3 regions of the uncultured Zoogloea sp. genome follow, and region 1 is predicted to be linked to each of the others. Evidence: predicted binding sites of a transcription regulator. Region 1 holds the regulator's gene; each other region holds the start of a gene.
The links. The regulator sigma-54, encoded in region 1, starts transcription at its own class of promoters, with help from an activator protein. The targets are predictions, from matches to a motif close to TGGCACGCTTNCTGCTNA.
Positions count from the first base shown of each region.

Region 1 (3,501 bases):
CGAGCTTCTCGCGGGCAAACAGGCTGTCGAAGACGGTGCTCCGGGCGATGCCGTGATTGTTCTCGAACAGCAGGCCGGCCTGCTCGAAAGCACGCTTCTTGCTGCTCGCCTCGAGGCCGACGACCACATTGGCTGGAGGCAGAAGTTTGGCGATGAGGTTCATGGGCGGGACGCTCCTGTACGCGGTGGGACCGGGACAGGTTTCCGGGAACGAATCTGGAAAATCCGGGGGCGGGTGCCGCCGGGGCCGTTGTGTCAGTTGGGGCGCATTATAGCCACAACGGTCCCGGGGAGAAGGGGATTACTTGGGGCCGAAGATCAGGATTCGGCGAGGTGCTGCTTCAGGGAGTCATGGCCGTGATCGGAGGCCTTGTCCTTGTACTTCAGAACCTGGCGGTCGAGCTTGTCGGTCAGGGCGTCGATGGCGGCATACATGTCGGCATCCTCGCTCTCGACGTGGATGTCCTTGCCACGCACGTGAACGGTGACTTCGGCCTTCTGACGCAGCTTTTCCACCGAGAGGATCACGCCGACGCTGGTGACGTTGTCGAAATGACGGATCACGCGATCGAGCTTGGAGGTGACGTATTCGCGGATGGCCGGCGTAACTTCGACGTGATGCCCCGTGATGTTGAGGTTCATGGTTCTTACCTTTCTGTCAGATGGTTTTGCGCAGACTGACCGGCGGGATATCGAGGGACTCGCGACACTTTGCGATGGTCCTGCGTGCCACGACGATACCCTGCTGGCCCAACAACTCGGCAATCTTGGCGTCGGACAAGGGTTTCTTCTTGTCTTCCGCGGCTACCAGCTGGCGAATCAGCGCCCGAATCGCCGTCGAGGAAGCCGCCCCACCGGTGTCGGTGGCGACGTGACTGCCGAAAAAATGTTTGAACTCGAAAATGCCTCTTGGTGTGGCCATGTACTTCTGGGTGGTCACCCGCGAGACGGTGGACTCGTGCAATTCCAACTGTTCGGCGATTTCACGCAGTGTCAGAGGGCGCATCGCCACATCGCCATAATCGAAGAACTGACGCTGCCGGTCAACGATCGCTTGCGACACACGCTGGATGGTGTCGAAGCGCTGCTGAACGTTCTTGATGAGCCAGCGGGCTTCCTGCAGGTGATTGGACAGGGAGCCACTGGCGCCGCGGTTGTCCCGCAGGATCTGGGCATAAAGCTGGTTGATGCGCAGCTTGGGCATCGCATCCGGGTTGAGGTTAACAACCCAGGTGTTGCGGACCTTGCGGACGATGACATCCGGAACCACGTAGCGGATGTCGGACTGGGCGAAGCGGGCGCCGGGCCGGGGGTTGAGGTCGAGGATCAGGGCGTGGGCTTCGCGCAGCTCGTCGTCGGTGCAGCGCAGGGCGCGCTTGAGCTTGAGGTAGTCGCGGGCGGCGAGGAGTTCGAGGTGTTCGGCGACGATGGCCAGCGCCAGCTCGCGTTCGCGGCTGGGCGGCAGGGCGCGCAGCTGCAGGCCGAGGCATTCGCCGATGTCGGCAGCGCCGATCCCGCAGGGGTCGAGGCTCTGGATGTGGCGCAGGGCGATCGTGAGGTCGTCCAGATCCACTTCGAGCTCGGGCGGGAGTAGCGGAAGGAGGTCTTCGAGGGCCTGGCTGAGGTAGCCGTCGTCGTCGAGGGCCTCGATCATGAAGCGGGTGAGGGCGCGATCCCGGTCGGACAGCTGGGTGAGGGCGATCTGGGCGTCCAGGTGGTCGCGCAGGGTGGTGACCGTGGCCTGGAGATCCTGGAAATCGTTGTCGTCATCATCGTCCCGCGAGCCGCTGCCGGAGCCCTGCCAGTCGCCGCCTTCGGCGAAGTCGAACTCCCGGTCGGTGTCGCGCTCGCGCTGGTCGGATTCGCGGGCCTGCTCCTGCTCGCGCTCATGGGCGGCCTCGCTGCCGGCGGGGGCGGCCGGGCCGGGGGCTTCGAGACGGCTGGAGCCGAGGTTCGATTCCGGCTCGTCCCGCTCGATCATCGGGTTCTCGAGGAGGATCTTCTCGATCTCCTGGTTGAGCTCGAGGGTCGATAGCTGCAGCAGCTTGATGGACTGCTGTAGCTGCGGGGTGAGCGCGAGATGTTGGGAGAGTTTGAGCTGGAGGCTGGGCTTCATGACAACAATGATGCCTTAAAGCCGGAAGTGCTCGCCGAGGTAAACCTGACGGACCTGTTCATTCCGGACGATGTCTTCCGGGCGGCCGCTGGCCAGCACTTCCCCGGCATTGATGATGAAGGCGCGGTCGCAGATGCCGAGGGTTTCGCGGACGTTGTGGTCGGTGATGAGGACGCCGATGCCCTTTTCCTTGAGGAAGCGGATGATCTTCTGGATGTCGATCACGGCGATCGGGTCGACGCCAGCGAAGGGCTCGTCGAGGAGGATCAGCCGCGGGTCGGAGGCGAGGGCGCGGGCGATCTCGCAGCGCCGGCGCTCGCCGCCGGAGAGGGAGATCGCGGTGTTGTCGCGCAGGTGTTCGATGCCCAGCTCGCCGAGGAGCTGTTCGAGGCGTTCGGCCATTTCGGCCTTGCTGAGCTTCTGCAGTTCGAGCACGGCCTGAATGTTCTCGGCCACGGTGAGCTTGCGGAAGACGCTCATCTCCTGGGGCAGGTAGGACAGGCCGAGGCGGGCGCGCTGGTGGATCGGGCGATGGGTCAGCACCTGGTCGTCGAGGGTGATCTCGCCGCCATCGGCGACCACCAGGCCGACGATCATGTAGAAGCAGGTCGTCTTGCCGGCGCCGTTGGGGCCGAGCAGGCCGACCACTTCGCCACTGCCGACGTCGAAGGAGACGTCGTGGACGACGGTGCGGGCCTTGTACTTCTTGCGCAGGTTGCTGACTTTAAGCAGGCTCATCGCCGGGGTGTTCTTTCAGGACTCTACGAATGATTTCGGTCGAGAAGCCGCGACCTTGAAGAAAACGCGCCTGGCGCGCCCATTCTCGCGCGTCTGCCGGTGCTGCGGCGAACTTTCGGCGATGGATGTCGCAGGCGCGTTCGAATTCACTTTCCGGACAGTTGTCGGCAATGGCCAGGCCGATCTGCTCGGCGTCGACGCCGCGCCGGGCGAGCTCGCTCTTGAGCCGGGAGGCGCCGAAGCGGGCCGCCTTGGCGCGCACGTAGGCATCGGCGAAGCGGGCGTCGGAGAGGAGGCCAAGCTCGACCAGACGGTCGAGTTCGGCGCTCACCTCTTCCTCGCTGCCGAGGGTGCCCAGCTTGCGGGCGAGCTCGGCGCGGGAATGCTCCCGCTGGGCCAGGCAGCGCAGGGCCCGCTCATGCAGACTGGTGGCCATGGACGACGGTGTTTCCTGCCGGAGACGTTCAGGCTGCCGCGGCGGGGGCGGCGGGCGTGATCACGGCCATCTCAGGCAGCCCGACGGCGACGCGGATCTTGTTTTCGATCTCGCGGGCGATGTGCGGGTTGCTCTTGAGGAATTCGCGGGCGTTGTCCTTGCCCTGGCCGATCTTCTCGCCGTTGTAGGCGTACCAGGCGCCGGACTTGTC
Region 1 covers NZ_CALAYQ010000024.1:28,981-32,481, forward strand. Annotated here, with positions in the region: gene ptsN (PTS IIA-like nitrogen regulatory protein PtsN) at 1-163, opposite strand, end outside; gene raiA (ribosome-associated translation inhibitor RaiA) at 319-642, opposite strand; gene Q0672_RS02380 (RNA polymerase factor sigma-54) at 659-2,116, opposite strand; gene lptB (LPS export ABC transporter ATP-binding protein) at 2,132-2,854, opposite strand; gene recX (recombination regulator RecX) at 2,841-3,290, opposite strand; gene recA (recombinase RecA) at 3,319-3,501, opposite strand, start outside.

Region 2 (3,501 bases), on a different contig from region 1:
CTGCGCGAGCGCCTCCTGCCCGCATCCTGACCTTTCCCCGGAGTCCCCGATGCCGTCCCCCACCCACTGCTTCACCTACGGCTCGCTGATGTGCGAGGACATCATGGGCGCCGTGTGCGCCGCCCGCGCACCCTTCGTCGCCGCCACCCTCGACGGCTTCCGGCGCTCGCCGGTGACCGGCGAGGAATACCCCGGCATGGTGCCCGCCCCTGGCGAGCGGGTCGAAGGCGTGCTCTACCTTGATCTGCCCGAATCCGCGTGGCCGCGCCTCGACCACTTCGAGGGCATCGAATACAGCCGCGAGCAGGTAAGCGTGCGCACCGCCGACGGCCGCTCGCTCGCCGCCTGGACCTACGTCTTCAAGCCCGAATTCGCCAGCCGGCTCGGCCCCGGCGAATGGGATTTCCAGCGCTTCCTCGCCACCGGAAAGGCCCGCTTCACCGCGCAGTTCATGGGCTTCGACGAATCCACCCGCCCATGAAAAACGGCGGCCGCAAGGCCGCCGGACGGTTGAGCCGGGGCTGACTCAGCCGCGCAAACGACGCACCCCCAACCAGCCGAGACCGCTCAGCATCAGGGCCAGGGTGCCGGGTTCGGGCACGCTGCCGCCGCCCGGATTGGTCGGGTCGACCACCGGGGCGAATTCGCTGTTGAACACCCAGCGCCGGATGTCGTGGTCGGCCGTCGCCGCGCCGGTGCCCGAGGTGAAGCCCACGAAGGCGTTGGTGGTGCCGAGCACCGACACCAGATCGACGGTGTAGCTCATCAACGCGGCCGCCGGGCGGGTGTCGTTGAGGGCCAGACGCACCTCGAGGCTGTCGGTCACACCGTTGTAATCCACCCAGGCGTGGAAGATGCTGCCGCTGTCGAGCTGGGCCGGCAGGGTGTCAGCGCGCGCCACCGAGCACACGCTGCCAGCAAGGTTGATGCCGGCGTGGTTGCCGTTGTTGCCGTCGCAGGGGCCGTTGTCCCAGTTGTCGAACTCGACGCCCACGCTGTTGGCGAGGCCGTCGTAGCCGATCCCTCCGCCACCGCCGCCGGCCGTGTTGGCCACGGTCTGCACGGTGAACACGATGCCGTCGGCACCGCCACCGCCCTGGTTGGTGAACTGGAACTCGAAGTAGCTCGAGAAGGACGCGTCCGACGCCAGCGAGATGGCGTTGGTCAGGAAGGCGCTGCCCGACTGGGCGTAGTTGTTGGTGAGGCGCAGCACCCGCTCGTCGCCGACATTGGGACCGACCACGCCCACGCCGCCGGTGTCGATGGTGGCGGTGACGCCGTTGAGGGTGAAGTCGGCCAGGCTGTTGAAGTTCTGCATGTTCACCAGCAGCGCGTGGGCCGGCGCCGCGGCAAACATCGCGCCGGCCACGCCCAGTGCGCCGGCAAGCTGCCGCAGGCGCGCGCCCGCGAACGTCGGAGATTCAGTGCTTTTCGACATGGAAAACCCTCCCGATGCGGTCAGAAATGCGCGCGCCAGCCTTCCGGCGAGCGATATCCAGACAGAAGCATAAGCCATGCCAAAAAACACAAGATGCCCCTGTCCTGCCGCGAGGGTCTTGTTGCCCAAAATGGTCAAGAGCGTTGAGCCATGGGCTTTTCGGGGACACGCCCGAACCGTGAACCCGGTTTGGGTATTTATAAAAATCAACGATTTGAGAAAATCGTCAGATACCCACTCTGGGCACCGCCGGGCGGCCGCCGGACGTAAAAATGCCGCCAGGTGTTAAAAATTCCGACACCTGACGGCACTTTTGATTGACGCCGGCTGCCCGGCTGCGGGTCAGATCACCGTTTCCTTGTCCTCACCCCCCAGCACCTCCAGCAGCGCGGGGATCAGGCGGGACAGTTCACCGCTCATCAGGGCGAAATCGGCCTCCATCTGCATGTCGGCGGATTCGGCGTTTTTGTCGGCTTCCTCCTTGATGATGTCGAGGAAGGCGACCCGCTTGATCTCCATCTTCTCGGTCAGCACAAAGCTCACCCGGTCGTCGAAGGTGAGCGCGAGGCGCGTCGGGAGCTTGCCGGCGGCGAGGTGGTCCTGCACGTCCTTGCCGTCCAGCGCGTGGCGCACGTAGCGCACGGCGGCCTTCTCGTCGGTGACGGCGCGCAGCTCGCAGTCCAGGTCGATGGTGAAGTTGCCGCTGGCCTCGTTGGCGGCCAGCCAGCCGGTCATCACCGACACCGGCGACAGTTTGGTCTTGACCATCTTCACCGGCAGCTCGTCCAGGGTGTCACGCAGGGCTTCGAGGACTTCCTCGGCGCGGGCCGGGCTGGAGGCGTCGATGATGAGCCAGCCGCCCACCGGGTCGATCCACGCGAACACGCGGCGGCGGCGGGTGAAGGCGCGGGGCAGCAGCTCCTGGAGCACGGCCTCCTTGATCTCCTTCATCTGCTTGCGGCCGGGCTTGTAGCCCTGCTGGGCCTCGATCATCTCGGCCTTGTCGGCGGCCACGTCATTGACGACGGACGAGGGCAGCAGCTTCTGCTCGACGGCCAGCGAGATGAGGAAATGGCCCTTCACCGGCAGCACGAAGCGGTCGTCCTTGGTGGGCGAGCTCCAGCCGCGGCTCGCCATGTCCTGGCTGCCACAGGGCTGGAAAGGACGGGCGGCGAGCTTTTCCTGCAGCGTGTCGGCGGTGAGCGCCCAGTTTTCGGGGAGACGGTAGATCTGGAGGTTGCGGAACCACATGGCGGGGTACATCCGTGCTGATGGAAAAGAGGCGGCATTGTAGCGGCTCAGGGCCGACCGGGAAGGGGCCGTGACCTTGCAGTGGTTGACGCTCTGAATTTCAGAGTTATAGACTCTGAATCACAGAGTAAAACCGTACGGAATATCAAGTCATGGCCGACCCGATCACCCGCCAGCTCGACAGCATCCAGTCCATGCTCACCCGCGGCCAGCGCAACCTGCGCATGGAGCGCCACAGCCTGATCCTGTGGGGCCTCGCCGGCGCCGGGCTGTTCACGGCGAGCGATCTGGTATTCACCGCCGAGCAGATCCCCGACACCGCCAGCCGCGCGGTGGCCTGGCTGCTGCTGCTCGCCGCGGCGCTGGGCGGCACCGGCTTTGCCGACTGGCACCTGACCCGCCGCGTGAAGGCCGCGCGGGACGAGACGTGGTCGTTCATCCACCGCCAGGTGGTCAAGCTGCTGTGGCTCTTGATGGCGGTGGGCACGCTGTTCACCTTCGCCACCTTCTTCTACGGCGGCGGCTACATGCTGTGCACCGTGTGGCTGGTGATGATCGGGCTGGCGCTGTACGTCCACGGCCTGTTCTCGGAAGAGGTGCTCGAATGGACCGGCGGCATCATCATCGCCATCGGCGTGGCGGGCCTCGTCGCCCGGCTGCCCTTCGAGACGATGAAGTGGATCGCCGCGGCGGTGTTCGGCATCGGACTGCCGCTGCTGTCGCTGCTCCTCGACCACGGCCGCGCGCGCCCCTTCGTGGTCCGCCTCGGGCAGTCCATCGGGTGGACAGTGGCGGTGCTGGCGGCACCCCTC
Region 2 covers NZ_CALAYQ010000002.1:2,877-6,377, forward strand. Annotated here, with positions in the region: gene Q0672_RS00060 (ATP-binding domain-containing protein) at 1-30, shown strand, start outside; gene Q0672_RS00065 (gamma-glutamylcyclotransferase family protein) at 50-481, shown strand; gene Q0672_RS00070 (PEP-CTERM sorting domain-containing protein) at 527-1,438, opposite strand; gene Q0672_RS00075 (recombination-associated protein RdgC) at 1,781-2,689, opposite strand; partial or broken gene Q0672_RS00080 (hypothetical protein) at 2,842-3,501, shown strand, end outside.
Region 2: a site for sigma-54 is predicted at 1,503-1,520, ahead of Q0672_RS00070 (PEP-CTERM sorting domain-containing protein). Genes of this name have one in related genera too.

Region 3 (3,501 bases), on a different contig from region 1:
GCGGGGGAACTCGTACATGAGCTTGGGCGCCATGGGCTTGCCGTCGTTCATGGCGTAGATCAGCGAATCGCTGTCGGCGGGGATGGGGGCGCCGGTGGCGGCGTTCTTCACGTCGGCCAGCACGCCGGGGCCGATATAGGGAACGATGCTGCCGTCGGTGATGCCGGCGATCAGTTTGGCGCGAAGTTCGGGTGTCATGGTTGGGCTCGCAAGTGGGGTATGCAGCCCTTACTGCAATTTCCACGCCCGCTTGCGCACCCAGCAACGGCGGGGCCCCTGATCCGACGAAAAACGCCATTGTCGACTTTGCGACAGGCGGCTTTGTCGGCTCTGCATTGTCCGATCTCACCCCAGCGCGAGCACGCTTTGACAGGGGCCGCCTGGCCGAGGATCATCGCGCCACCGCCCACCACCCAGCCCGCTCGTCATGCCCTTCACTCCAGACATCCATGCCGTCGGGCTCGTCATCACCCTCGCCCTCTTCGTGGGCAGCGTGGCCGCGCCGATCCGGGTGGTGCAGGCGTTGCGCGGCACGCTGGGCCGCCGGCTGGGGGTGTCGGATGCCGGCCGGCGCAGGGCGGCGCGCTTCTTCTACTGGGCCTTTCCGTTCTGGCTGGGGCTTTTGTGGGCCTTCCTCAACATCAACGTGCTGGGCAGCTGCAACGGCGATACCTGCATCGGCTATTCGCTGCTGGCGTTTCCGTTTCCCTTTCTGTATGGGATTGGCGAGCTGGTGCTGCTGAGTGAACGGCAGCCGCGAGCCGACCGCTAGAAGGTGGACAGCACCACCGACGACACGCCGCCGATCACCAGGAATTCATCCTCCCCCTGCAGGGCGCCGGGCAGCAGCCCGCAGTAGAAGAGCACCTTGGTGAGCGGCACCTCCACCGACAGGATGTAGTCGCCGAACTCGCAGGCGCGGTCGCGGCTGCAGGTGAAGGAGTTGAGGTTGTTGAGCAGCACCACGTGCTCGCCGCCGGCGCCTTTCTCCAGCACCTCGTGGTCGGCCAGCCGATTGACGCCCCGGTACAGCGTGACGTGGCGGCTGGTGCCGTGGCGCCGCGCCAGTTCGAACTGGCAATACGTGTACAGCAGGTCGAGCTGGGCCTCGAGGGCGTTGGTGCCGTACAGGCCCTGGGCGCGCATCTCGGTGTAGCGGCGGTAGGCGTCGCCGGACGGATCGCGCAGGGCCTCCCGGTGGTAGCGCGGCGTGAGCCCGAAACGGGATTCGACCCAGCCCTTCAGGACGGCCCCTTCCCCGCGGTCCGAATCAAAACTCCACCCCCGGATCACCTTGATGTAGTTGGCCTTAGCCCGCGCATTGTTGCGGCCGGTGAGGCCCACTTCCTCCGGCCATTCGAGCCGGAAGCGCACCGTCATGTAGTCGCGGAAGACGTCCGGACGATCGGCGTCGGAGGCGGCTTCGAGGCGGCGGAAGAGATCGGGGTGGAGTTCGGCGATGCCGTCGAGGAGCAGCGGCGCCGGATGGCGCTGGTAGGCGAGGCTGCCGAGGATGACTGCCGGGAGGTTGCAGCGGTTGATGGGCAGACGGGCGTCGCGGGGGAGTGTCGCCTTGTCATCACCCCTACAAGACGTGGGGGATTTGTCGCATCCGTACATTCCACCCACAACCGGGCCTTTTTGACTTTTTTCTGATGTATCAAACACTTGGGTTCTGTCAGCCGACCTGGCACGCAACATGCTGAAGTGGAGGTGCGACTCTCACTGCTTCATTTTCAAATCGACTGACAGATCAAGGAGATTACACCATGGCAAAACTGCGTCAATGCGCCATCTACGGCAAGGGCGGGATCGGCAAGTCCACCACCACCCAGAACCTCGTCGCCGCGCTGGCCGAATCCGGCAAGAAGGTGATGATCGTCGGCTGCGACCCGAAGGCTGACTCCACCCGTCTGATCCTGCACAGCAAGGCCCAGACCACCGTGATGCACCTGGCTGCCGAAGCCGGTTCCGTCGAGGATCTCGAGCTCGAGGACGTCCTGTCCGTCGGTTTTGGCGGCGTCAAGTGCGTTGAGTCCGGTGGCCCGGAACCCGGCGTCGGCTGCGCTGGCCGCGGCGTCATCACCGCCATCAACTTCCTTGAAGAAGAAGGCGCCTACGACGAAGACCTCGACTTCGTGTTCTACGACGTGCTGGGCGACGTGGTCTGCGGTGGCTTCGCCATGCCGATCCGCGAGAACAAGGCTCAGGAAATCTACATCGTCTGCTCCGGCGAAATGATGGCCATGTACGCGGCCAACAACATCTCCAAGGGCATCGTGAAGTACGCCAACTCCGGTGGCGTGCGTCTGGCCGGCCTGATCTGCAACAGCCGTAACACCGACCGCGAAGACGAACTGATCATGGCCCTGGCCGCCCGCCTCGGCACCACCATGATCCACTTCGTGCCCCGTGACAACGCCGTGCAGCACGCCGAGATCCGTCGTATGACCGTCATCGAATACGACCCGAAGCACAAGCAGGCCGACGAATACCGTCAGCTGGCGATGAAGATCAACAACAACACCAACTTCGTCATCCCGACCCCGATCGAGATGGAAGAGCTGGAAGACCTGCTGATGGAGTTCGGCATCATGGAAGCGGAAGACGAGTCGATCGTCGGCAAGACCGCTGCCGAGCTGGCCGCCGACGCCGCTGCCGCCGCCTAAGCATCGCAAGACCGGCGGGGGCTCCGGCGCCCGCCAACTTCAACCAGTACGTCGGCTACAGATTGGTGGCGGCGTCAGGAGGAAAAAATGACGACTCTGTCTCGCGAAGAAACCGATGCCCTCATCGCCGAGGTGCTTGAGGTTTATCCGGAAAAAGCCCAGAAGGACCGCAAGAAGCACCTGGCGGTCAACGACCAGACCATCGAGCAGTCCAAGAAGTGCATCACCTCGAACCGCAAGTCGCTGCCCGGCGTGATGACCATCCGCGGCTGTGCCTACGCCGGTTCCAAGGGTGTGGTGTGGGGTCCGATCAAGGACATGATCCACATCTCCCACGGCCCCGTCGGCTGCGGCCAGTACTCCCGCGCCGGTCGCCGCAACTACTACGTCGGCACCACCGGTGTTGATTCCTTCGGCACGATGAACTTCACCTCCGACTTCCAGGAGAAGGACATCGTCTTCGGCGGCGACAAGAAACTCGCCAAGCTGATCGAGGAGATCGAACAGCTCTTCCCGCTGCACCGCGGCATCTCGGTTCAGTCCGAATGCCCGATCGGCCTGATCGGCGACGACATCGAGTCGGTCTCCAAGAAGGCGGCCGCCGCCATCGAGAAGCCCGTCGTACCGGTGCGCTGCGAAGGCTTCCGCGGCGTTTCGCAATCCCTCGGCCACCACATCGCCAACGACGCGATCCGTGACTGGGTGCTCGACAAGCGTGACGGCGCTGCGTACGAAGGCACGCCCTACGACGTGGCCATCATCGGCGACTACAACATCGGCGGTGACGCCTGGGCGACCCGCATCCTCCTCGAGGAGATGGGCCTGCGCGTCG
Region 3 covers NZ_CALAYQ010000175.1:1,995-5,495, forward strand. Annotated here, with positions in the region: gene Q0672_RS19485 (SIR2 family protein) at 1-198, opposite strand, end outside; gene Q0672_RS19490 (hypothetical protein) at 428-772, shown strand; gene Q0672_RS19495 (NAD(+)--dinitrogen-reductase ADP-D-ribosyltransferase) at 769-1,620, opposite strand; gene nifH (nitrogenase iron protein) at 1,770-2,669, shown strand; gene nifD (nitrogenase molybdenum-iron protein alpha chain) at 2,757-3,501, shown strand, end outside.
Region 3: a site for sigma-54 is predicted at 1,689-1,706, ahead of nifH (nitrogenase iron protein). Genes of this name have one in related genera too.